4 regions of the Paucilactobacillus salsurae genome follow, and region 3 is predicted to be linked to each of the others. Evidence: riboswitches for the same ligand, from Rfam matches in the RefSeq annotation. Region 3 holds a riboswitch; each other region holds the start of a gene.

Evidence for each region. A riboswitch is a leader RNA that binds a small molecule or an ion and turns the genes downstream of it on or off. The one in region 3 is predicted to bind thiamine pyrophosphate.
Region 1: linked by a shared signal. The riboswitch ahead of tenA (thiaminase II) and the one ahead of ACYVQZ_RS02690 (ECF transporter S component) in region 3 are both predicted to bind thiamine pyrophosphate.
Region 2: linked by a shared signal. The riboswitch ahead of ACYVQZ_RS08485 (ECF transporter S component) and the one ahead of ACYVQZ_RS02690 (ECF transporter S component) in region 3 are both predicted to bind thiamine pyrophosphate.
Region 4: linked by a shared signal. The riboswitch ahead of thiM (hydroxyethylthiazole kinase) and the one ahead of ACYVQZ_RS02690 (ECF transporter S component) in region 3 are both predicted to bind thiamine pyrophosphate.

The regions. Positions count from the first base shown of each region.
Region 1 is NZ_BAAHWX010000003.1:222,825-228,954, reverse strand. It holds gene ACYVQZ_RS04685 (malolactic enzyme) at 1-1,151, shown strand, start outside; gene ACYVQZ_RS04680 (flavocytochrome c) at 1,196-2,587, opposite strand; gene ACYVQZ_RS04675 (class II fumarate hydratase) at 2,606-3,997, opposite strand; gene greA (transcription elongation factor GreA) at 4,128-4,592, shown strand; TPP riboswitch at 4,634-4,726, shown strand; gene tenA (thiaminase II) at 4,782-5,441, shown strand; gene ACYVQZ_RS04660 (ECF transporter S component) at 5,551-6,045, shown strand; gene ACYVQZ_RS04655 (bifunctional hydroxymethylpyrimidine kinase/phosphomethylpyrimidine kinase) at 6,069-6,130, shown strand, end outside.
Region 2 is NZ_BAAHWX010000012.1:229-6,358, reverse strand. It holds gene nrdD (anaerobic ribonucleoside-triphosphate reductase) at 1-1,354, opposite strand, end outside; gene ACYVQZ_RS08490 (ABC transporter substrate-binding protein) at 1,686-2,600, opposite strand; gene ACYVQZ_RS08485 (ECF transporter S component) at 2,613-3,173, opposite strand; TPP riboswitch at 3,288-3,375, opposite strand; gene ACYVQZ_RS08480 (choice-of-anchor L domain-containing protein) at 3,501-4,973, opposite strand; tRNA gene ACYVQZ_RS08475 (tRNA-Leu) at 5,264-5,347, opposite strand; tRNA gene ACYVQZ_RS08470 (tRNA-Cys) at 5,381-5,451, opposite strand; tRNA gene ACYVQZ_RS08465 (tRNA-Lys) at 5,470-5,542, opposite strand; tRNA gene ACYVQZ_RS08460 (tRNA-His) at 5,550-5,622, opposite strand; tRNA gene ACYVQZ_RS08455 (tRNA-Trp) at 5,640-5,710, opposite strand; tRNA gene ACYVQZ_RS08450 (tRNA-Tyr) at 5,722-5,804, opposite strand; tRNA gene ACYVQZ_RS08445 (tRNA-Phe) at 5,811-5,883, opposite strand; tRNA gene ACYVQZ_RS08440 (tRNA-Val) at 5,927-5,999, opposite strand; tRNA gene ACYVQZ_RS08435 (tRNA-Glu) at 6,008-6,079, opposite strand; tRNA gene ACYVQZ_RS08430 (tRNA-Ser) at 6,085-6,130, opposite strand, start outside.
Region 3 is NZ_BAAHWX010000002.1:140,995-147,124, forward strand. It holds gene ACYVQZ_RS02675 (cation:proton antiporter) at 1-1,834, opposite strand, end outside; gene ACYVQZ_RS02680 (energy-coupling factor transporter transmembrane component T family protein) at 1,936-2,589, opposite strand; gene ACYVQZ_RS02685 (ABC transporter ATP-binding protein) at 2,586-4,007, opposite strand; gene ACYVQZ_RS02690 (ECF transporter S component) at 4,024-4,590, opposite strand; TPP riboswitch at 4,689-4,777, opposite strand; gene ACYVQZ_RS02695 (nucleoside hydrolase) at 4,866-5,825, opposite strand; gene ACYVQZ_RS02700 (NAD(P)/FAD-dependent oxidoreductase) at 5,996-6,130, shown strand, end outside.
Region 4 is NZ_BAAHWX010000005.1:70,374-76,503, reverse strand. It holds gene rlmD (23S rRNA (uracil(1939)-C(5))-methyltransferase RlmD) at 1-1,255, opposite strand, end outside; gene ACYVQZ_RS06220 (aldo/keto reductase) at 1,356-2,207, opposite strand; TPP riboswitch at 2,308-2,414, shown strand; gene thiM (hydroxyethylthiazole kinase) at 2,603-3,397, shown strand; gene thiD (bifunctional hydroxymethylpyrimidine kinase/phosphomethylpyrimidine kinase) at 3,397-4,218, shown strand; gene thiE (thiamine phosphate synthase) at 4,208-4,846, shown strand; gene ACYVQZ_RS06200 (OsmC family protein) at 4,890-5,318, shown strand; gene ACYVQZ_RS06195 (ABC transporter ATP-binding protein/permease) at 5,484-6,130, shown strand, end outside.

The DNA of each region.
Region 1 (6,130 bases), on a different contig from region 3:
ATATTTCTGTGGGTAAATTAATGGTTTATACCGCCGCAGCCGGTATTGATCCTGCACAAGTTCTGCCTGTTGTGCTTGATACCGGTACTAATCGTCAAAGTTTACTTGATGATCCACTGTATCTGGGTAATCGACATGAACGCATTCGTGGTACTCAATACGATGCATTTGTTAATCAATTTGTCGGCGATGTTCAAACACTATTTCCAAACGTGTATCTTCACTTTGAAGATTTTGGGCGTAGCAATGCTGCGAATATTTTAAAGCGATTCAAGGATCAGATGACCACCTTTAACGACGATATCCAAGGCACTGGAATTATTGTCACTGCTGGTATCTTAGGTGCGTTGAATATCTCTAAGCAAAAATTGGCTGATCAAAAATATTTGTCATTTGGTGCTGGTACGGCTGGCAGCGGTATTGTTAAACGTGTTTATGAAGAAATGTTATTACAAGGTTTATCACCTGAAGAAGCCAAAAAACATTTTTACTTAGTTGATAAACAGGGACTCTTATTTGAAGACACACCCGGTTTAACACCTGAACAGCAGCCATTTGCCCGGAAACGAAATGAGTTTAGTAATTCTCAGGAATTAACCAATTTAGCGGCAGTAGTTAAAGCAGTTCATCCAACTATTTTAGTTGGTACTTCAACTGTTCCTGGTGCCTTTACGGAAGCCATCATTAAAGAAATGGCCGCTCATACTGAACGTCCGATTATTTTCCCAATTTCAAATCCAACTAAGTTACTAGAAGCTAATGCTCACGATCTGATTGAGTGGACAAATGGTAAAGCGTTGGTTGCAACGGGTGTACCAAGTGTTCCAGTTACGTACAAGGGTGTCACTTATCAAATTGGCCAAGCTAACAATGCGTTAGTGTATCCTGGACTTGCATTAGGTACGATTGCAGCTACCGCTAAATTGTTAACTGATGAAATGATTAGTGCAGCATCCCATTCTTTGAGCGGGTTTGTTGATCCTAGTGAACCTGGGGCAGCTGTGTTACCGCCTGTTACAAAGATTAACGAATTTTCGACAACTACAGCCATTGCGACTGCTAAAGCTGCAATTGAGCAAGGGTTGAATAAAGAAAAAATTACAGACATTAAAAAAGCTGTCACAGATACTCAGTGGCATCCTGTTTACTAAAAAAATACCAAGTTGCTCACGATTGGTGAGTGCTTGGTATTTTTTTATGACTCTAAATATTTAAATACTTGTTGTCCTGCTTGACGACCGAAGACCACAATTTCAGCAATTGAATTGCCACCAATGCGGTTATTGCCATGCAAGCCACCGACCACTTCGCCGGCTGCATATAATCCGTCAATGGGTTGATCTTTTTCATTGAGTACCTGTGTTTGTGGGTTAATTTTCAACCCACCCATTGTGTAATGAATGGCAGGTGAAACATGAATTGAAAAAAATGGGCCTTGATTGATTTCAGTCGTCATCCCCGTGGTCCGACCAAATTCAAGATCATTTTGTGAGACAACGGCTGAATTCCAAGTTTTAACAGTTTGTTTTAGCGTTTCCTCGTTAACTTTAATTTGAGTAGCTAATTCAGTTAAATTCTTACTAGTGGTCACTAACCCAATTGAATCATAGAACTCAATTGCTTTAACTCGTTCACGAATTGATTGATCAAAAATCAAGTACGCACCTGTACCGCCCAGTTGATTTATGGCATCCGAAACGACCTTGCGGGTATCCAATTCGTTGATGAATCGCTTACCATCGGTATTAACTAGAATAGCCCCTTCACCACGTACCGCTTCGCCAATTAAATAGGTATGCGGTTGATCTTGTTGCACGGTCGGGTGAATTTGAATCTGTTGCATATCAACAGTCTGCGCTCCAATTTGTGTAGCCAATTTAATACCATCACCCATCGCACCAGGTTGATTGGTGGTTTTATAATCTGACAGCTCAGGCCGATATCGACCGATCAACGTTTGATTAGCACCAAAACCGCCGCTTGCAATAATGACCGTCGGCGCCTTGATGACTTGCTGTTTTTTATTAACATCGATTTCAACACCAGCAATCTGATGATCAGTTAGCTGCAATTTCGTCACTTCAGTATCAGTAAAAATTGGTACGTTTAGCTGTGCGGTCTGTTTGAGCAAGCCATTAATTAAATAACCACCAATCGCTGCTAAACTAGCTGGCCGATGTGTCCGTTTTGTGGTCATACCACCTGTAATTGTGACGTCATCCAGATTGATGTCATGTTCAGCTAGCCAATCAATCGCCAATGCACTGTGTTCCGTAAAATAATGCAGCAACGCAGGATCATTTAACTGCCCACCACCTTGCAGTGTTTCGTCATAAAATGCTGTAAAACTGTCAACAATATGGTGGCGTAATTGCACGGATGTTTCTGCCGCGTTCATCCCCGAAGACGCTCGAGTCGTATTGCCACCGATTTTGGGCATTTTTTCAAAAATGACTGGCTTCAATCCTAATTCACTAGCCTGAATGGCACTGGTAATGCCAGCGCCACCACTACCGATAATAACAACATCATATTGCGTTTGTAGTTCACTCATCGCAGTTGGTTCAAATCTGAATGGTTCAGCCATTTTCATCGTCTCCATTTTCTAATCGTCATGACGGTCAACATTGGTCATTTTGAGCGGATCGACCCACTCGTCAAATTGCTGCTCGGTGACTTTACCAGATTGAATTGCCGCTTTTCTCAGTGTTAAATGTTCTTTTTGAGCAAATTGGGCAATTTTTGCGCTATCATGATAGCCGATATGTGGTGATAATGCGGTCACAGTCATGAGTGATTGATCTACTAATTGTTGCATCCGTTCTTCATTCACCGTTAACCCAGCAATCATCAAGTCACTAAAGCCTTGCATCGTGCCGTTCAACAATTCAGCAGATTCTAAAAATGTACTGATTAAAACAGGTTTATAAACGTTCATTTCAAAATTACCTTGGCTGGCCGCAATCGAGATGGTGACATCGTTACCCATCACCCGTGCAGCGGCCATCGTAATGGCTTCCGCTTGGGTCGGGTTAACCTTGCCAGGCATAATTGAAGAGCCCGGTTCATTTGCAGGTAATTGTAATTCGCCATACCCCGATCTTGGTCCGCTACCCAAGAAACGCACGTCATTCGCGATTTTCATTAGGTCATTAGCCAACGTTTTCATGGCCCCATGCACGGCACTCAATGCAGAATGATGGGCTAAGCCATAATATTTATTCGATTCAGCAGTAAATTGAATTCCATAAATTTGACTCATTTGTTGCGCAATCTCTTCGGCAAAACCAGGTGCGGCATTTAACCCGGTCCCGACAGCTGTGCCACCAATTGCTAATTCATTTAATGAAGGAGCCAATGACTCAAGAAATATTAAATCATGTTCAAGCGCACTTTGCCAACCGCTAATTTCTTGGCCAAACGTAATTGGTGTCGCATCTTGCAAATGCGTACGGCCAATTTTAACTGTGTGCCAGTAGGCTTTTCTTTTTTCTTCCAACTGATCAATTAAATGTTGCACAGCGGCTGTCATTTTTTGAACTGTTAACGCAGCAGTGATATTCATCGCGGTTGGAAAAATATCATTTGAACTCTGACCATGATTTACGTCATCGTTAGGCAAAATTTCAAGATTTGGATTTATTCGAGCTGCAACATGAGCGACAACTTCATTCACATTCATGTTAGTCTGCGTACCGGAGCCAGTTTGATAAACTACGAGTGGAAAATCTTTTCTGAGTTGGTCGTCATCTAACTTGAGCAGTTGGTCAATTGCTGCAATGATGAGTGTTGCTTTATCCTCTGCAATTCCGTGAGCATCCTGATTAGCTTTGGCTGCAGCTTTTTTCAACTGTAGCAACACACGAATAATGGCTAATGGCATCTTTTCACCGGTGGTAAAATTATGCCGGCTTCGTTCAGTCTGCGCACCCCATTGTGCATCTGCTGGAATTTTAACGTCACCCAATGTATCTGATTCAATCCGATAATCTTGCATGCTCTTCCTCCAAATTAATTTTGTTTAAGCTTGGTAATATTTTACAACATCACTATCCAAATAAAACATTTATTTCATTTCTATTATAAAACAGACAATCTGCTCTATAATCAAAGTGGAGGAATTTTATATGGAACCCTACTTCAACAAAATGACCCAAACCGGCTATGACGAAATTGAAACAGAAATCGAACAATTAAAACAAGATCGGCCGGCTAAAATTCAAGCATTACAAGCTGCCAGAGCACTTGGTGATCTGTCTGAAAATGCAGAGTATAGTTCTGCTAAACGTGATTTGCGCCGATTGGAAGGTCGACTTCGTTTTTTAAATAAGCAATTACAATATGCCCAGGTGGTCGCACCAACAACAGGTAATACAGTCGAAATTGGTTCCGTGGTCACACTGGAATTTCTTGATGACCACGATCAAGTAACCTACACGGTTGTAGGTAAGCAAGAAGCCAATATTCAAAAGCAAAAAATTTCGTTTGACTCTCCTTTAGGCAGCGTTATTGTGCATCAAAAATCAGGTACCATTGTGACTGTCACTGCACCAAATGGCAGTTATCAAGTTAAAATTCTAGCGATCAATTGACAAAAACCTATTTTTTTCATATCGTAAAGATAATTAAACATCTCGCAAGTCTGGGGTGCTCATATTCGAGCTGAGAAATACCCATTGAACCTGATACAGCTAATACTGTCGAAGGAAGACATCAAAGCACCTCACTTGCCTAGACTAGTGAGGTGTTTTATTATCAAAATTTTGTCGAGGAGTAATCATATGTTTGTAGATCAATTACACGAAGATGCCAAACCAATTTGGCAAAAAAGTTTTGACCATCCTTTTATTCAAGAACTTGTTGCCGGAACACTACCAAAGGAAATTTACCGTTTCTATTTGAAACAAGATCGTTACTATCTTGAACAATTTGGTAAATTTCATTTAGAAATTGCTCATCATATTGATGATCCCAAGGCAATCAAAGTTTTAAAAGAAGGTGCATTGGGTCTTGAGGATGGCGAAATTGATATTCGCGAATCGATGTTTAACCAACTGCACATCACTGACGATGAAATTCAAAATACTCCAATCGCACCTACTGCATATAATTATGTGACCCACATGCATTATGAACTAATGTCTGGTTCGGTTGGTCGAGCAATTGCAGCCTTGCTACCATGCTATTGGTTGTATAATGAAATTGGCAAAAAATTAGCTGGACAACATTCACCTGTGAAAATTTACCAACAATTTTTAGACAGTTATGCAAGCGATGGGTTCACCGATGGTACCACGAATATGATTAATCTATTGAAAAAGTACAGTCAAAATGCGCCACAAGCTGAACTTGATTTAATGAAACGCGCTTTTTTGAAAAGTAGTACTTACGAATTAGCTTTTTGGCAAATGGCCTATACCTTGGAACATTGGCCATTTTAACCAAAAAAACAATAAAAGATCACTAAATTAACTATTATTTTCACAAGCTCTGTTGTACACTGAAAACAGTTGTTGCATTGCAGTTTATTTGAATTAGGGAGATGCTATTATGCAATCAAATCAATCAGTTAAACGAATTATTATTCCAGCCATGTTAGTGGCAGTTACCGTGGTTATTGCCCGCTTCTTTATCATTCCTGTTCCTATGACACACGGTAACATCAACCTTTGTGATGCTGGTATTTTTATCGCTGCAATTATGTATGGTAAACGTGATGGCTTAATTGTCGGTGGCCTAAGTGGCTTTTTACTCGATTTAATTTCCGGCTACTCACAATATATGTTCTTTTCACTAATCGTTCATGGTGCAGAAGGATTTATTGTTGGTTTACTAGGTTACCAAAAAGATCGTAAAACTCAAGTTATTGCTTTATTGGTTGGTAGTCTTGTGATGGTCGCCGGTTACTTTCTTAGCGATACACTCCTCTACTCGTTAACTCCCGGACTAATTGGTATCCCAACCAATTTAATTCAAGCAGTTGTTGGTGCCGCTATTGGCTTGCCAATCGCTGTTAAATTACGTAAAGCACTGAAAATTGCTTAATCTTGTGAAAGTGAGTTCTAACAATGGAATCCACCCCAAAAACAACCTTAATTGCTGAAGACCTATCGGCTGTTGGTAATCTTTC
Region 2 (6,130 bases), on a different contig from region 3:
AGGATAGTGCTTCGTGGCAAATCGCCATTTTTTCATCAAAAATTTCCCAGAACTCATCTTGATTGCCAGCTGATTCAAGTGCAATTCGCGGCAAATTGACAGTGACAACTCCGAGATTCATCCGGCCTGAATTAACTTCTTTACCATTCTCATCTTTCCACCCTTGTAAAAATGAACGACAACCCATTGGTGTTTTGAAACTACCGGTTAATTCAACAATCTTGTCATACATTAACAAGTCTGGGTACATTCTTTTTGTTGAGCATTCCAATGCTAATTGCTTAATATCGTAGTTTGGATCATTAGGATTGAGATTCAATCCACGTTTTACTGTAAAAACTAACTTCGGAAAAATAGCTGTTCGGTGTTCTTTGCCCAATCCTTTGATGCGCACTTGCAAAATTGCCTTTTGAATTTCTCGTTCAATCCAATTCGTCCCTAAACCAAAATTAACCGTTGTAAATGGTGTCTGACCTTGTGATGAATACAAGGTGTTAATTTCGTATTCTAACGCTTGCATCGCGTCATAAATGTCTTTGGTGGTCTTTTCCTTAGCAAATGCATCCTGATTGTCAGGCGCAATCCAACGCTTAGCATCAGCCAAATGTTTATCGTAATTTAACTGTGCGTAAGGCGCTAACAGTTGATCCACACGATTAGCCGAACAGCCACCATACTGTAGTGATGCTACATTGGCAATAATCTGTGACATTTGAGCAGTGGCTGTCTGAATTGATTTGGGCGAATCAACCCAGGCATTTCCGATCTTAAAACCGTTAGTCAACATTTCATCAAAATCAATGAGACAACAGTTTGTTTCTGGTGTTGCTGGTGAATAATCCAGATCATGCCAATGAATATCGCCTCGTAAATGTGCTTTAGCCACCATTTCTGGTAACATTTTCAAGCCAATGGCGCGACTCACTGAACCCGCCTCTAAATCACGCTGTGTATTAAATACTTTACTGTCTTTATTGGCATTTTCATGAACGACATCATCACTTTGATTAAATAATTTATTTAGGCGATGTTGTGGATCAATGGCTGCTTGAAATGCAGCTTGATTTTCATGAAACTTTTTGAGGTAGGCATTAGCTTCATCAGTGGCATCGGATGCCTGTAAGATTGACACTAACTCGTCTGCAATTTCTTCAGTTGTTACTTCGTCAGCATTTTCAAAGTGTTGCGCTAACGATTGGCAAACACTTTGAATGAGCAATTCATCATCAGTTAGTTGATGCAAAACAAACAAAATCTTATATCCATAAAATTTGGTTGTCGCACCACCACGTTTAACAACCGTTATTTTTTTTAATAGATCTAATGACTGTTGCGCAGTTAGTTTTACATCCATTTTGATTCCTCCAAGCATTAAAATTGTTACTAATAATACTAAGCCCAAATACATAAAAACACAATATGTTGTGTTAACTTTAATTAATTAATACAATATATTGTGTTTTATGCATTTTTATTTAATTTTAATTTTTAGCTTGTTTTGTCTGATTCGCTAATCATTTGATTACAGAAGACAACCCTGTTTAATTCAGATTTGCGATAATCAATTGTGTACGACCAATGCTTAAAATTCACACTAAATGACTTATTATTTGCTAGGCCATTTTTATGCATTTTAAAACTGGTCTATCACCACATATTGTTACCTAAACCACACTTTGTGGTCTCTAATTCAAGTATTGATTATCGAATCCAATACTTGGATCAATTTGTTGACCCAATCCTTGTTGATTTAACCAGTCATAAAATAAACGCCAGTTTTGTTCATCAATTGGAGCAAATGACTGGTCATCTGCAAGACGATAGTGCTGGCTAACCTCTACTTGAGAAGCCACTACTAACTCTCGTTGCAACATTCGATCAGGGACATATCTCATTAAAACTTTGGCAGCATCTTCAGGATCATTTTTAGCTGCCGCGTAACCATGAGCTGTAGCTTGCAAAAATTGTCGGACAACTGTTTGATTGTCATCAACAAAATTTTGATTGGCTGCAATTACGGGTGTGTAATAATCAAACGCCGGCACAAAGTCTTTCACATAAAAGAAATTGTAGTGTTCATTATTATTTGCCAGTTTAGCCATGAGTCCTTCCCAATGATGGTAGACAAAAATACCATCATATTTTCTTTGCTGTAGATCGGTTACTGGGTCGAAAATCATGTCATTTGAAATCATTTTAGTTTGGCTAAAATCGCCCCCATCAGCGTTAATCGTATCGCCAATAATGTGCTGCTCAGTTGGGTAACCAAATGTCGCATATGTTCGATGCGTCAAGTCTTTCGGTGACTTAATATCACTGTTAGTTAATAATCCTGAACGATTATGATCCATCAGTGCAGCAAGTGCCACTAATGGGGTTTGTTGATCTTTCACAAAAAAATCTGACATCGACATCTGTTCAGTAATCGCAAAATCTGCCTTGCCATTTAATAACCACTGACGACCATCACCGTGGTCATCTGGCATAAAAATTTCAACATTTAACCCTGCTTGGGCATAATAACCCCGATCAATTGCTTCATAAAATCCTGTATGAACAGTGTTTGGAATCCATTCTAATGCTAATCGAATTGTTTGCATGCCAATACCCCCCTATTGAATGTTCAAAACTTTTGCGCGTTTTAGTAAATTAATAATCATTTTGTTGATGACGCCGCTAAAAATGAAAGTTGAAATTAAGCGAATAATGAATAATACAATTAACATTGATGGCGCGTACTTGTTGTAACCAAAGAAAAAGAGTTCCCGACCAAAAGTCACAATTGTCACGAATACCACACTCAATGATAAACTAATCCAGTTGTAGACTTTGTATCCGGTTAACGTGTAACCTAGTTCGGCCCCAAATCCTTGTAGTAAACCGGCTATAATTCCTGCAGCACCAAATTGGCTACCGATAAACATTTCTACCACTGAACTGAGTGTTTCTCCTAAAATGGCAGCACCTGGAATGCGGAATAGATAACCCACTAATGGTCCTGCCATGACCCAGACGCCCTCCAAAATATCGTTTGCCGCTGGTCCCCAACCAAATGGGGCCAGCAATGCGGTGAGAACGTTATATAATGGTCCAATCACCCAATAGATGACACCAAAAAAAATTGCAATTAAAGCTAACAAAATGATATGCTGCACTTTCATTTTCTTAATCAAAATAGAACCCCCTACAAATTTTTTGAAAATCATCATGGCTTACCAAACTAACTGAATAAAAAAAGCAATTAAACAAAAAGTCTAATTGCGCTACACAAAGTAAAATATAGTTGCCCTACATTTCAAGTAATTCCCTCCGCTAGTACTAACTAGATCAGGTCAATGAGTATAATCTCAGCCTTCGGCACCCCAATTAACGATTATTCAATTAGGATTAGTTTACCATGCATCGGAAAAATAACAAATTTTTGTTGCTTAAATTCATCCAAATTTTTCCAGAAAAAAAGTTCAAGCGTTTACTTGAACTTTTTCATTCTTAAATTCGATCTAATTAGTTTCTTTTCGATTAACTCCTAATCCCACCAATAGGCCCGAGACTCCTAAAAATGAAAGGAAAATTGCGGCAAATCTGTTTTCATCAGTTTGTGGTAATTTAGCAGCGGCTTTTTTTGTTGGTGTCGCAACTGGTGTCTTCACAACCGTGGTCGCAGTTAAAATTGGTTCGGGTGTTGATTGTGTCGGTGTCACAACGTCATTTGTTGGTGTGACAACATCTTTACTATAAACCAATGTCACAGTTTGTTGCCCACCATCAAATTCACCATTCGTTGCTGGTGTAGCATGATCGAATGTGTAACCATCGAAGTCTTTAACGTCTGCTGTAAAGCCAGTACCGGTTGTTCCTGTCAGTTCAATAGGGTTTGCTAGTGCATTGCCGTCTGTATCAACATATTGAACTTGAACGGAACCATTAGTAATTGGTGCAGTTTTATAAACGGCAAATATTTCAATTGGATCCTCACCAATTGTTCCAGTTTGATTACCTTCCCAGTGGTCAAAAACATAACCTGAAATTGTTTTTTCATTGGCAGTATAGGTACTTCCAGTTGCGCCGTCCAAATTATCGTCATCGGCAATTGTATTTGAAGCATCATCGATGTAGTGAACTTGCACTTTTCCAACAGATTTAAAACTGTTGTCAGATATTCCCACAAATGAAGTTAAGACACTATCACTAAGATCAGCAATCACAATTTTAATATGGTTGACTTCGTTTGGCTTAACCTGAGCTGAAATTGTCAATTCCTTTGTGACGCCGCCAAAAGTTGTAAATGGCACTGATAGATGTGCATCCGTATTGTCAATAAAGTATTCACTATTTTTGACATGGTTACCGTTAAGGTCCCCATTATTGACATTGTTAATGGAGACAAACTCATTGCTATTAGGAAGTGTTGCAACATTATTACCATTCACAAAGAACGCAAATGCATCATTGAATTGACTATCAACAAAATCTGGATATTCTTCGGAACCAAAAGCATACTTGAATTCAAGTTGTGAATATTTCGGAACAAAGTCAAATTCAAGCGCTGCTGCGTCATGAGAGTCTGAGCCAGTCATTGTATCAATATCTGCATCACCTGATTCACCAAGGTCTTCTACACTCTCTTTAACAGATCCGGATGCAAGTACAACACCACTATCAAAACCAAATACTTGGGTTCCACCTTTGAACTCTCCAGAAGCATCACTGCTACCTTCGTATTTAACGTTGCTAATTTGCACCGTATTATCAGCCGAAACTAGCTTTTGCGCCATATCAGTAGGCGTGCTGGTTGCAACTTCCATTGAATCAGTTTGTGGTTGTGTAGGATCAGTGGTCGTGGCACTAGGTGTTTGCGCTGTATTTGGATCAGCTTGGTTATCATCAGCTGAAACAATTTGCTGATTAGCAACAAATAGGCCCACACCAATTATTGCCGTCCCTAACCCCAATTTTACAAATCTTGTTTTCATAATATTCCTCCCAAAATTGTCCTGTGAATGTCTGTACAAGTTAAATTCGCTTAATTTTAGCAAACGATAATTGTTAATACAATAAACAATTTTATGATAAATATTAAAAAATTAGATAATATATCTCGTTTTTTCAATCCTACAAAGAGTTTTTTGTTTAATTATAATATTTTTTAATTAGTTAATATTAGTATATGATAACGCACCGATCCTTCTTAAATAACAACATACAAAAAAATCCTCGTAAACGTTGTTTACGAGGATTCCCTGTCTTATTTCCTTTAATTAAATGCCGCCGGTGGGGGTCGAACCCACACTCCCTAATGGGAACTGGATTTTGAGTCCAGCGCGTCTGCCAATTCCGCCACAGCGGCAAATGAATCTTATAATTAAACGAAACAAAAACAAGGTGGTAACCGGATTTGAACCGGTGATAAAGGTTTTGCAGACCTCTGCCTTACCACTTGGCTATACCACCATGACTTGCCAAAACTAATTGGGTTAGCTGGATTAGACCAGCGCATGATGGAGTCAAAAGTCCATTGCTTTACCACTTGGCTATAAACCCAATCAAAGGGCGGTAGGTGGGAATCGAACCCACGCGTGCCGGATCCACAAACCGGTGTGTTAACCACTTCACCACTACCGCCAAAATATTCAGTTAAGCAGGGATAGTAGGAGTTGAACCCACACTGACGGTTTTGGAGACCGTAGTTCTACCATTAAACTATATCCCTATAAAAAAAGATGGAGGGGAGTGGATTCGAACCACCGAACCCGAAGGAGTGGATTTACAGTCCACCGCGTTTAGCCAGACTTCGCTACCCCTCCATAAAGTGGCGCGGGACGGAATCGAACCGCCGACACACGGAGCTTCAATCCGTTGCTCTACCGACTGAGCTACCGAGCCAAATGACTCTGCTAACTAAACGCAATGACAATTAAGTCATTAGTGGAGGATACAGGGCTCGAACCTGTGACCCTCTGCTTGTAAGGCAGACGCTCTCCCAACTGAGCTAATCCTCCAAAATAAGTGACCCCTACGGGATTTGAACCCATGTTACCGCCGTGAAAGGGCGGTGTCTTAACCACTTGACCAAGGGGTCATAAACGGAGAGTAAGGGATTCGAACCCTTGAAACAGGCTTTTACCCGTTT
Region 3 (6,130 bases):
GAATAAATAAAGCATTCGTGACATCACTGGAATATGTTTCGCGTTGTTCAAAGTGTTTTGTTCGTTGTTGATAACCTTGGCGCAAAAGATTAACTTCAGCCATGTTATCTTGGGTCTCAATTGTATCTAAATATTGAATTACTTCATCTTTAGCACCATTTAAAATTTGCAAGGTTGCCTGCTGACGATCTTGCCATTTTTGTTTCAGGGCTGGTGTTTGCTCGATTTTTTGTCGCATTGCCATATTCCGCTGATAAGCTTTTTTGCTAAATTTAAGTTTGAAACGGTGGATGAAAATTTTGAAGAAGTTGCGCCAACTGTGCTGTGCAGAGGAGCGTTGTAAAAAGCGATCATATAGTTTCAAGGCATCATCTGAAACGTCACCTTGTTCATTCAAAGCGGTAATGTAATCTTGTTCTATTTCTTGTGTTTTTTCAGTGAGCGCAATATATGTCTTGCGGTTAATTTGATGACTGGCTCCTGCCTGACTGGTTAAAGTGTTAACGACCAATTGTAGTTCACGCGAGTCTTGATTGTTTTGCCGCAGCAAATTAATGGCATAGTAGACCATGTCACTGATATGAGTGTCAAATTGTTCAGGCGTATAACTTCTTTGTTTCTTTGGCAATAACAGTGGTAGCAGGATGGTTGGTACTAACAAACTAATTAAAATCACCAACGCCGCAATAAAGATTAATTGTTTACGCAGTGCAAATGGAACACCATTAATCACTGTTGGAATGGAAAACGCCATCGCAAGTGTCATTGTACCGTGAATGCCGCTAATCGCAATTTGCCAGGCTTGTTGTGATGTGTTTTTGTGGTGCCGGTGTAATGGTGCTAGATTCAAGCGAATCCACAAATAGCGAAGGACAAATAGTAACACGTATAAAAAGAGGGCAATTAGAAAGCTAGTCCCAATTTCTGGCACGTTGATGTCTGAAAGAACAGTTGGTAATGTGGCACCTAACAGGACAAATACAAAGCCATTTAAAATATCAGATAAAATTGTCCAAGTCGTAGAAGTAACAATCTGTAGTTTGGTTGAAGTCAGACGAAGACGGTCATGTAAGATACTGTGCACTAATCCAGTTGCCACAACTGCCAAAATACCAGAAAGACCAAATCGTTCCGCAAACCAATAAACGGCCACTGGCGTCATGACATTAATGGGAACAACAATCGCACTAATATCCGCATGACTTTGCGTCAGGGTCATGCGCAATTTAATAATTAACATGCCCACAATTAAGCCAAAAATGATGCCACCAAAAAAGACTTTAACAAATGATAAAATACCAGAGGTTAGTGAAAAATTTCCTGACATGAAGGCACTCAATGCTAAATTAAACAGCACAATTCCAGAAGCATCGTTAAACAAAGATTCATGTTCCAGTGCCCCATTGACATCGTCAGGTAAAACGATATCTTTTGTAATTGAAGATACGGCGACTGAATCGGTTGGTGTCACGATGGCACCTAACATAAATGCAACTGGTAACGCTAAAAATGGCCAGACAGTATGTGCCAAGATGCCGACTAAACCAACGGTAATGACAGACAAGGTCACCGCTAATGATAGAGTGGTATTGAAGTGTTTGGTAATACTTTTGAAGGCTTGATTTTGCCCATCGTTAAACATTAGCGGAGCAATGATGGCAATCATAAAAATTTCTGGTTCAAAGGTAAAATGACTGTATTGCGGATCAAGTGACAATACTAAACCAGCAACAAGTTGATACAGTGATAATGGTATTTTGGGCCATACTAAGTAGAAAATATTAGCTGCCACCACGGCAATTAGTAATAAAATGATTGAAAAAAGGGTTGTCATTTGCAGTGCTCCATCGTTGTTATTTGTCGTCTATTGTACACTATTTCCGGTCGTTACCCACAAAATAAATCGCCCCGTTCATTATTGAACGGGGCGATTAATTATTTTAATAACCAAATTGGCAGTTGCACTACAATTAATGGAATAGTAAACAAAAGCCAGTCACCGGAGGTTAACGGTATTTTACGATAAAAACTCCGAGGTTGATCTTCCACAAAACCATGTGAAATCATGGCTTGAGCCAAGTTTTCCGACCAATGTAAGGCAACCAATATCGCCTTGAAGTAAAGTTGCGGTGACCAAAAACCCAAACGAACTCCGCGCATTAACGCGGCTTTTTGAATCGTCGTCACAGCAATGCGAATTTTTGGCACCATGTTAAACGCCGCTAACGTGCCATATGAAAATTTGGCGGGTAAATGCCAATTTTGCTCGAGTGACAATGCCAATGCTAACGGTTTAGTCGTCACTGTAAAGGTTGCGCCTACCAAGACATAAACATACATCCGTGTGAGTAAAACTAGGGCGAAATGTAAATCATGTCCAGGGCTAAAGTAATAAATTGTGATAAACAGGGCAATTGCAGGAAGTGCAGGGACAAGTAGGAGTAAAGCAATCGTTTTGAAAACTGGTTTTTTGATAAGTAAATACCCAAGACTGATGATAATTAAAATCAAGTTGGCGCTTAAACTGGCGGTAAAGGAAATCTCCAGCGATATTAATAAAATCAATAGTAGTTTTAAACTTGGATTCATGATAACGACTCCTGATAACGTAATTGCTGATTTTCAAAAACGACATGATAGTCAATAAAGCCTGCTAGGCCTGTCATTTGGTGACTGATTAAAATAATTGTTTGTTCAGTTGCTTTCCGAACCTGCAGAATTAATTGTAAAATGATCTGCACGGATTCAAGATCTAGTCCCTTTAAAGGTTCGTCCAATAACAAGATAGGTTGGCCACTGATTAACATTAATAAGATTTGTAGTTTCTTTTTCTGGCCCTCGCTAAGTGAATAGACAACCTGATCTAAATGCTGTGTCAGTTCAAGTTGGTCCAAAATTGTGGCTAATGATGTGGTGGTGAAAAATGAAGAATGAAGTTGTTGCATACTAAGGTCCAGTTCTTCTTGAACAGTAATTTTCAAAAATTGATCTTGGGCGTCTTGGAAAATTAGACCCACCTGGCGCGCATACTGTTTGGCCCTAATCTGGTGAATATTTTGATCACCATTTAGTAAAATGGTTCCCTGATAAGGCATGAGCTTTGTTAGCGCATAAAACAAGGTTGATTTACCAATACCGTTGGCGCCCGTAATCAGTGTGATTTTATTTTTAAAAAAAGCAAAGTTTTCTGCTGATAACAACTGTTGGTCTTGACGCATGAGACTAAAATTTGTCAGTTTCAACGCAATTTGTTCATTATCTAAATCAGGTAAAGACAATTGAATATCTTGCTGTGATTGCGCAAAATGTTGAAAAAGTGTGTTTGATTGTGAAGATGAGAGTTGTGTAATTTTTGCGTCTGTTTCATCCAATTGATAGACATGATCAATATAAGCATCATAACCGTGTAAATCGTGATCAGCAATGATGATGGTTTTTTGATATTGATCGCGTAAAATGGCCAACTTTTGTAGTAAAGATTCTCTCGCAACTGGATCAACACTGGCAAAAGGTTCATCAAGTAAGATAACTGGGCAATCCATGGCAACGATTAAAGCCAAGGCAACTTTTTGTTTTTCGCCGCCAGATAAACTCAGCAACTGACGATCCTTCAACTGTTCAATTTCACAAAATGCGAGTGCATGGTCAATTTTTTCATCCATTTGGGCTGGATCAGTTTGTAAATTTTCTAAAGCAAAGATCAATTCATTTTTGGGCGTATCCATCGTAAATTGCTGATTTGGATTTTGAAACATCAAGGCAAGTTGATGGGTCTTAAGCGCATCAGCCAATGGTTGACCAAAAATACTCATGGTACCGTTTTGAATGGTACCACCAAATTCAGGTAATAGGCCGGTTAAGATTTTTAGAAGCGTTGATTTACCACTGCCAGAAGGACCAACAAGCAATGAAAATTTAGCTTGCGGGAATTCAATCGAGACATCATTTAAAATCGATTTTGGTGACTGATATTGAAATGTTAAGTGTTCGATTTTAATGGTGGCCATAGTAACTAACTGCTCCTTATTGTCGACTTAAAACGCGACTTCTTTGTAATAGATTGGTGATTAACTTGACGAGAACACCACCAAAAATAAAAATGGAAATTAAACGAACGATAAATAACGTGATTAATAATGAAAAACTAAATTTAGCATAACCATTACGTGCCATATCCCAGGCAAATGTGATGATTGTCAAAAACAGAGTTGAAAGACTGATTGAAAACCAATTATAAACTTTATATCCGGTAAACGTAAAACCGAGTTCTGCGGCAATTCCTTGAACCGCACCAGAAATTAAGGTTGAAGCACCCCATTGACCGCCAAAAAACATTTCACCGACAGCCGCTAGGAATTCGCCTAAGAACCCAGCACCCGGAATCCGTAACAAAAAAGCAGCTAATGGACCAGCCATAATCCACAGGCCCATCATAATGTCATTTGCCATTGGTGCGTAGCCTAACGGTGTCAGGAACACAGTTAGGGCATCATAAATAAAATTTGTACCCATAAAAATTGCTCCAAAAGCGATACCGATTAAAGCAAGTAAGATAATGTCTCTAACTTGCCATTTGTTTCGTTTTGCCATGTGACATTCCTCCAAATAGTTGAATTATCACATTACTTTCTGAAGTAAAAAAGCATCTCTTCATGGCGAAGAGACGCTTTCAATTATTATTTCAACATAATAATCCCTTACGATCTCCCTTCGCTGGTACTAACCAGATCAGGTTCAATGGGTGTATCTCAGCCAAACGGCACCCCAGATGTAATATGATTCACTGTTAATATAAATTATTTTGCTCAAAAAAGCAACATGCTCAATAAAAAAGATTCGAGCATCAAGGCTCGAATCTTGTCGTATTAATGGTTTTTGAAAAGATTGGTTAAGTAATTCATGAAGACCATGAGATAACGATCTTTATCAACGTTGACAGCAACTTTAACGTTGGTAGTTGGATCGTTCAATCGTGCGTTATCACCAATTGTGCGTCCGTAATCATTTTCGTCGGATGTGACCTTCATGTTCATATCAATTGTTTGAACAAATGATGGATCAAGTGCAACACCAACTGCTAATGGATCATGAAGCGCACAACCTGTTTTATCAATATCGAGGTTATAGTAGGCATCAATGTAAAAATCAGTAATATCTGCATAGTTTTTACCAGCATCAGTAGCTAAGTTACGCCATACTGAAGTTTCAGCCTTAGTTAACAAAGTACGGAGTGTAACATCCAAACCAACCATTGTAATCTTCAAATTACTGCGCATTACCCGATCAGCAGCTTGTGGATCTTGGTTGATATTTGCTTCGGTATAAGGAGTGACATTTCCTTCAACAGTTAATGCCCCACCCATAAAGGTTACATTACCGATTAAATCAGCAATTTCTGGGTCTTTTGTCAACGCATCATCGAGGTTTGTCATTGGACCAGTTGGTACAATGATGAGATTTTCAGCATACTTGTGAGCTGCTTCGATGATGAAATCAACGGCATTTTGTGATTCAACTGGCCGTTTTGCTTTTGGTAGCTCAACTTCACCAATTCCGTTATTTCCATGGATGTCTTTACTTACTTGCATAACATCAAAATGATCAGTTGTACTTGAATGACTGTGGCCGATGAAGACAGGAACATCTGTCGCACCAAGTAGTTCTAACAATTTAAGACTGTTTTCAGCCGATTGTTCAACTAGGCAGTTACCATATGAGCTAGCAATACCAATTAAATCAACGTCGGGAGCTGTTAGTGCATAAGCAATTGCTAACGCATCATCAACACCAGTATCCAAATCGAGAATCATTTTCTTTGTAGCCATTAAATTACCTCCAATAATTGTTTGAAAGCCTTATCACACTTCTAATGATAGCGGACTCAATCGTAAAAGACAAACCCTAACAATTAATTTAGTGAAAAAAGAATATTTGTCACTTTGAACTAAATTATTGTAAGATAAATGCAATCGATTTTGACGAAAGGAATTAGAAAATGGCTAAAGAAATGTATGATGTGACCATTATTGGTGGAGGCCCAGCGGGGATGTTTGCTGGATTTTATGCTGGGTTACGAGAATTAAAGGCCCAATTAATTGAAAGTTTGCCACAGCTCGGTGGGCAAGTGAAT
Region 4 (6,130 bases), on a different contig from region 3:
CAAATTTAGACGGGCGGACGTCTAAAATACTATTAATTAAAGCCTTATCCAAACCAGTGCGTGGCGGATCCACCACTAGTGCGTCAACAAAGAAACCATCATCGGTCCAAATTGGAAAGAGTTTTTCGGCACTACCGACTTCATAGGTAGCGTTTGTGATGTGATTTAATCGGGCATTTTGGTTAGCATCATCGACGGCATCTGCGATGACTTCCATCCCCCGGACCTCTTTAACTTGGTTTGCAAGCGACAGACCGATAGTACCAATCCCAGCATACGCATCAACAAGATTATCTGCTGAATCAAGTTCCAATGCGTCAGCCGTTTCTTGATACAAAACTTCAGTTTGCCGAGGATTAAGTTGCAAGAAGGCACGGGCTGACAAACGAAAATCTAACCCTGAAATCTGTTCGGTAATGGCATCTTCTCCAGCGAGGGGCATCATTTGATCTCCCCAGATTAAAGATTGTTTACCCGGATTAACATTTTGCATGACAGACACTACTTCAGGTAATTCAGTCATGATGAACTCTAGAAGTTCATGTTTTTTTGGCAGTTTCGTTGAATTGGTAATAAATGTGACTTGTACTTGACCGGTGTGACGTGCCACGCGCACCACGATGGTTTTTAAAATACCAGAATTATGGTGTTCGTCATAAATTGGAATTTCTAATGCTTCAATTTTGGCAACTAGTGCACGCATAACTTTCATTGTCTCAGGCATCTGCACACTGCAGGTTTCGAGATCAACTAAGTCGTGCGTGCCAGTTTTATAAAGTCCGGCAGCAACATGGCCATTAATCATCCGGATTTGAAATTGAGCTTTATTTCGATAAGCATAAGGATCATTCATTCCTAGTGTTTGTCGAATGTCATAGTGGCGATAGCCCCGTGGTTTAAATTTTTCGAGTGCTTGAACGACGACATCGCGTTTGAATTTGAGTTGTTTTGGATAACTCAGATGCTCCAGTTCAAAGCCACCAACTTCACTTGCATATGCATCACGTGGTGTAACCCGATCGGGACTTTCAGTTCGAATTTGGTGAATTTTAGCCCGCAAAAACTTAGGGGCACTTTCAGTTACTTCAGCAACAATCACTTCGCCAACCAGTGCATAGGGGACAAAGCAAATCTTGTGTTTGAAATAGCCGATACCTTCGCCGTTGATTCCTAAACGTTTGATGGTGAGTGGAAAACGAGTATCAACTGGGACATCGATGGATGGAGCCTGTTTAAATTTTGATTGTTTAGTCATTTAAAATATCCTATCTGTATAAAATCATCGGCTATCATTATGGCATAGTTAGCGGCAAAAAGAAAAGAAGATGTGCATCACATCTTCTACTATAGTAAGGTTAGAAATTTTGAACATCGGGGTCATTTGCTAAACCGGCAACACCACGAAGGCCATCAATGACCTTCATATCGTCAGCGCTTAAAGCAAAATCGAATAAGTCGGTATTTTCTTCAATGCGATTAGCATGGACCGATTTTGGTAATGGCAAGAAACCATGTTGTAATGACCAACGTAAGACAACTTGTGCTACGGTTTTGTCATACTTTTGGGCCATTTCTTTTAATTCTGGCACAGAGAAGATTTTACCAGTACCGAGTGGACTGTAAGCTTCATTGAAAATATTATATTTGGCATTTGCTTCAGTTACTTCTGGTTGTAAATCACTTGGGTTTAAGAAGTTTTGGTTCACAGCCGGGGTGACAGTTGCAGTTTTCATCAAAGCTTCCAAATGCTTAGGACGGAAGTTAGAAATTCCAATGGCACGGGTTTTACCTGCTTTTAAGGCTTCTTCCATGGCTCGCCAAGTTTCGGCATTCAATTCTTCCCAATGATCACGGGTATCCACAGGACTTGGCCAATGGATTAAGTAGAGGTCAACGTAATCAGTACCCAGACTAGTCAATGATTTATCGAGGGCTTTTTTCGTATTTTCATAGCCGTGGTCAGGATTCCAAAGTTTGGTGGTCAAAAAGATGTCATGACGGTTAAGACCGCTATCTTTAATCCCTTTCCCAACACTTTCTTCATTACCATATGCTGTCGCAGTATCGATATGGCGATAACCACTTGCAAGAGCGATTTTAACGGAATCATAGGCAACTTTGCCGCTCGGAGTTTGCCAAGTTCCAAAACCAACAACTGGAATTTTAACGCCATTATTTAATGTGTAAGTATCAGCAATATCTTGCATAATTTTCCCTCCAAATTGGTTATTACAGGACCATTCTAACACACCACCTCATAACAGCCATTGAATTTAACTTATGAATCAAGTATTATAAAACCAATTAAATACACACTAGGGGTGTCTTATAAAAGACTGAGACACGTTAATCAAACGTGATCCCTTTGAACCTGTGAAGTTGGTACTTGCGAAGGAAAGTGTAATGCGAAGAGCGTCGTTTAGCTCTGAAAAATCATCACCCAAAAAGGATGCTCACAGGTTTTGTGAGTGTCCTTTTTGGGTGATGATTTTTTTGAGTTGACGCAATGAGCCAGAGTGTGGAGAGCAACGGGTTGCTCGGAACACGTTTCAGCCATAAAAATAAGGAAGAAAAACCACCTAAAAACGAAAGGACCCAAACCATGAAAATCAACCTACTAACAACCCTAAGAACCCAAAACCCAATCGTTTTCAACATCTCAAACTTCGTCACAGTCCAAGACGTCGCCAACGGCATCAACGCGATCGGTGCCTCACCCATCATGTCCGAGGAAGTCAAAGAAGCAGAAGAAATGGTCAAAATCAGTTCAGCAGTCGTCATCAACCTGGGTGCATTCACAATCCCACAACTAGAGCAAATTAAAGTTGTCGGCCAATTAGCTAAACAATATCACAAACCACTCATCATTGATCCAGTTGCAGTGGGAGCCGTCCAATTCCGCCTCCAAGCTGCCAATCAATTATTAACCGATTTTCAACCAGACATCATCCGTGGCAACGCAGGTGAAATTGCCGCATTAGCCGGAATTGACTGGGCCGCCAAGGGCATCGATGCCGGTTCGGGATCTGGTGATCTCGTTGAAGTTGCCAAAAAATGTGCCCAAGTGCGTAACTGTGTTGTTATTTTAAGCGGGGAAACTGACATTATTACCGACGGTACCCAAGCTACGAAAGTTTATAATGGCACATCATTATTTCAATTACACGTCGGTTCTGGAGACATGCTCTCTAGTATTGTTGGTGCTTTTAGTGCAGTAACAACTGACTTTTATGAAGCGGCACAAACGGCGTGTGCAGTCTTTGCGACAACTGGACAATTAGTGGCAGAGCAGTTAGATCAACCACGCCCGGGTACTTTTGCAATTCAACTCATGGATGAATTAAACTTAGTGACAGAAAAACAAATTGAAGGTAAGTTATCAACGGAGGAAGTCTAATGACGAAACAATATCCACAGGCCTTGTCGATTGCCGGTTCTGATAGCGGTGGCGGCGCGGGGATGCAAGCTGATTTAAAGACGATTCAGGAACGACATGTCTTTGCAACTACAGTGTTAGTTGCGATCACAGCTCAAAATACTTTAGGAGTAGCGGATTTTATGGCACTCCCACCCAAAATTATTGATGAACAGTTTGCGTCACTTGATGAAGATTTAGATATCAAAGCCTGTAAAACGGGAATGCTAGCCGATGTGACAAGGGTAAAAACGGTGGTGGAAAACCTTAAACGTTATGATTTTGGTCCATTAACCGTGGATCCGGTGATGATTGCAAAAGGCGGTGCACCATTGTTAAGCGAAGATGCAGTTAGTGTGGTAGCCAATGAACTCTTGCCACTCGCCACGATTGTGACCCCCAATCTGCCAGAAGCGGAAAAATTAGCGCAAATGACCATTAAAGATGAAGCAGACATGGAAACTGCAGCCAAAAAGCTACAAGCCATGGGAACGAAAAACGTGATGGTTAAAGGTGGCCACTTTATTGAGGAAGGACAAAGTAGTGACTTTGTCTTACTTGAAAATGGTACTTCGTTTTGGTTGAGTGCGCCACGTGTAGCCACGGAAAATACTCACGGTACCGGCGACACATTATCAGCTTGCATTACGGCCCAACTTGCGAAAGGTGATTCAATCGAGCAAGCTATTCGCATGGGTAAAAGCTATGTTGATGCAACGATTCGCAATGGTATTCAGGTTGGACATGGACACGGGCCACTGAATCACTGGGCCTATCGCGAGGTGGAAGCAGATGAAATTTAATGCAGAAATGTTAAAAGCTTACTTGGTCGGCGGTACCCAAGATTTGGGTGACCCAAGTGCATTTTTGCCCAAGATTGAAGCGTTAATGAAGGCGGGCATTACAGCATTTCAATTGCGTGAAAAAGGCACTTCACGTCTTAATGAAGATGAGCGTTATGAGTTGGCCTTGCAATGCAAACAACTGACCACGAAATATCAGATCCCGTTAATTATTGACGACGATTTTCCGCTTGCTATTAAGATTCAAGCGGATGGTGTCCACGTTGGCCAAAAAGATCGTCGAGTTGAAGCCGTCATTGATGCAGTAGGTGACGATATGTTTGTTGGCTATTCATGTAACACGGCAGCAGAAATTCGGGTAGCTAATCAATTGCCACAAGTTGCTTACGTTGGCAGTGGACCGATTTATCCGACAAATTCTAAGGCCGATGCTGATCCAGCAATTGGGACGACAGGGCTAAAAAATTTATTAGAAGTCAGCGATAAGCCAATTGTAGCGATTGGTGGTATCACAGAAAAAAATGTTCCTGACGTCCTGGCCACTGGTGTTAGTGGGATTTCATCAATTTCAATGTTTTTAAATAGTGCCAATATTGAAAAAACGATGCAAATCGTATTGAATCAGTAGGAACTGGTAGTAAACTAGGGGCAAACTAGAAAAGGGGATACTTATGTCACTACTTGATAAAGTTTTATACCATACAGAAGTTGAAAATGATGCTGGATTACCAGGAGTTTCATATGTTGGTAATCAAGAGGGGATGAGTCTGGGTGTCAGTAGCCCGCTCAAACCGGATGCAGGGACAAATCCGGAACAACTGGTTGGCTTAGCACTCGCAACTTGTTTAAATGCGACACTCCAAGCACTGGAAAAACGAGAAGGTCTAGAACACAAAAGTAAGGTCCGCGTTGGTATTGATATGATGCACGACACTCATGGGTATCAATTCAAATTAGATGCCCAAGTGCTGATTCCAGATCAAACACCTGAAAATGCCCAACGAATGCTAGATATTGCAGAAACACGTTGTCCAGTAGCTAAGTTGTTACACGGTAGTGACAACGTCAATGTGCACATCGTGGATGAGTTTAAATTTTAATTTATCAATAAATTAGTTGAAATTGTTAATGCAGTGGTGTAATTTACCGAGTGTGGTAAATGCCCATTAATTGCGGTTAATAAAAAAGGCAATCACAAATGTGTGACTGTCTTTTTTAGGCTTTACACCGACGAAGCTGAACTTGCTGACAAAAAGGAGAGCTCTATGGCATATTTAGAACTACATGACATTCATAAGTCATATTACTTAGGCAAAGAAGAATTTCCAGTGTTAAACGGAATTGACTTTGAGTTGGAACGCGGCGAATTTGTTTCAATTTTAGGTGAATCCGGTGGCGGAAAATCAACCTTAATGAACATTATTGGCGGTCTTGATCGTAACTTTACCGGCCAAGTTAAAGTTGATGGACATGTGCTCGATCATACAAAAGAAAAACAACTTGATGATTACCGACGCGGCACGATTGGCTATATTTATCAATCGTATAATCTGATTAGCCATTTAAACATCGTCGATAATATTTTAGTGTCACTTGATATGACGAAATTATCAAGCAGTGAACGTAAAGAACGGGCTATTCAGTTGTTAAAACAAGTTGGTTTAGGCGACCAATTGAAAAAGCACCCGAACCAATTGTCCGGTGGGCAAAAACAACGAGTGGCAATTGCCCGTGCATTAGCAAGTGATCCAGAAATTATCATCGCAGATGAACCAACTGGAGCACTAGATTCTCAAAATACGGCAGAAGTATTGGAAATGCTGGCCCAGATTGCGGCCCAAGGTAAATTAGTGATTGCCGTTACCCATTCACAGGACGTGGCGAACTACGGAACGCGGATTATTCATTTATC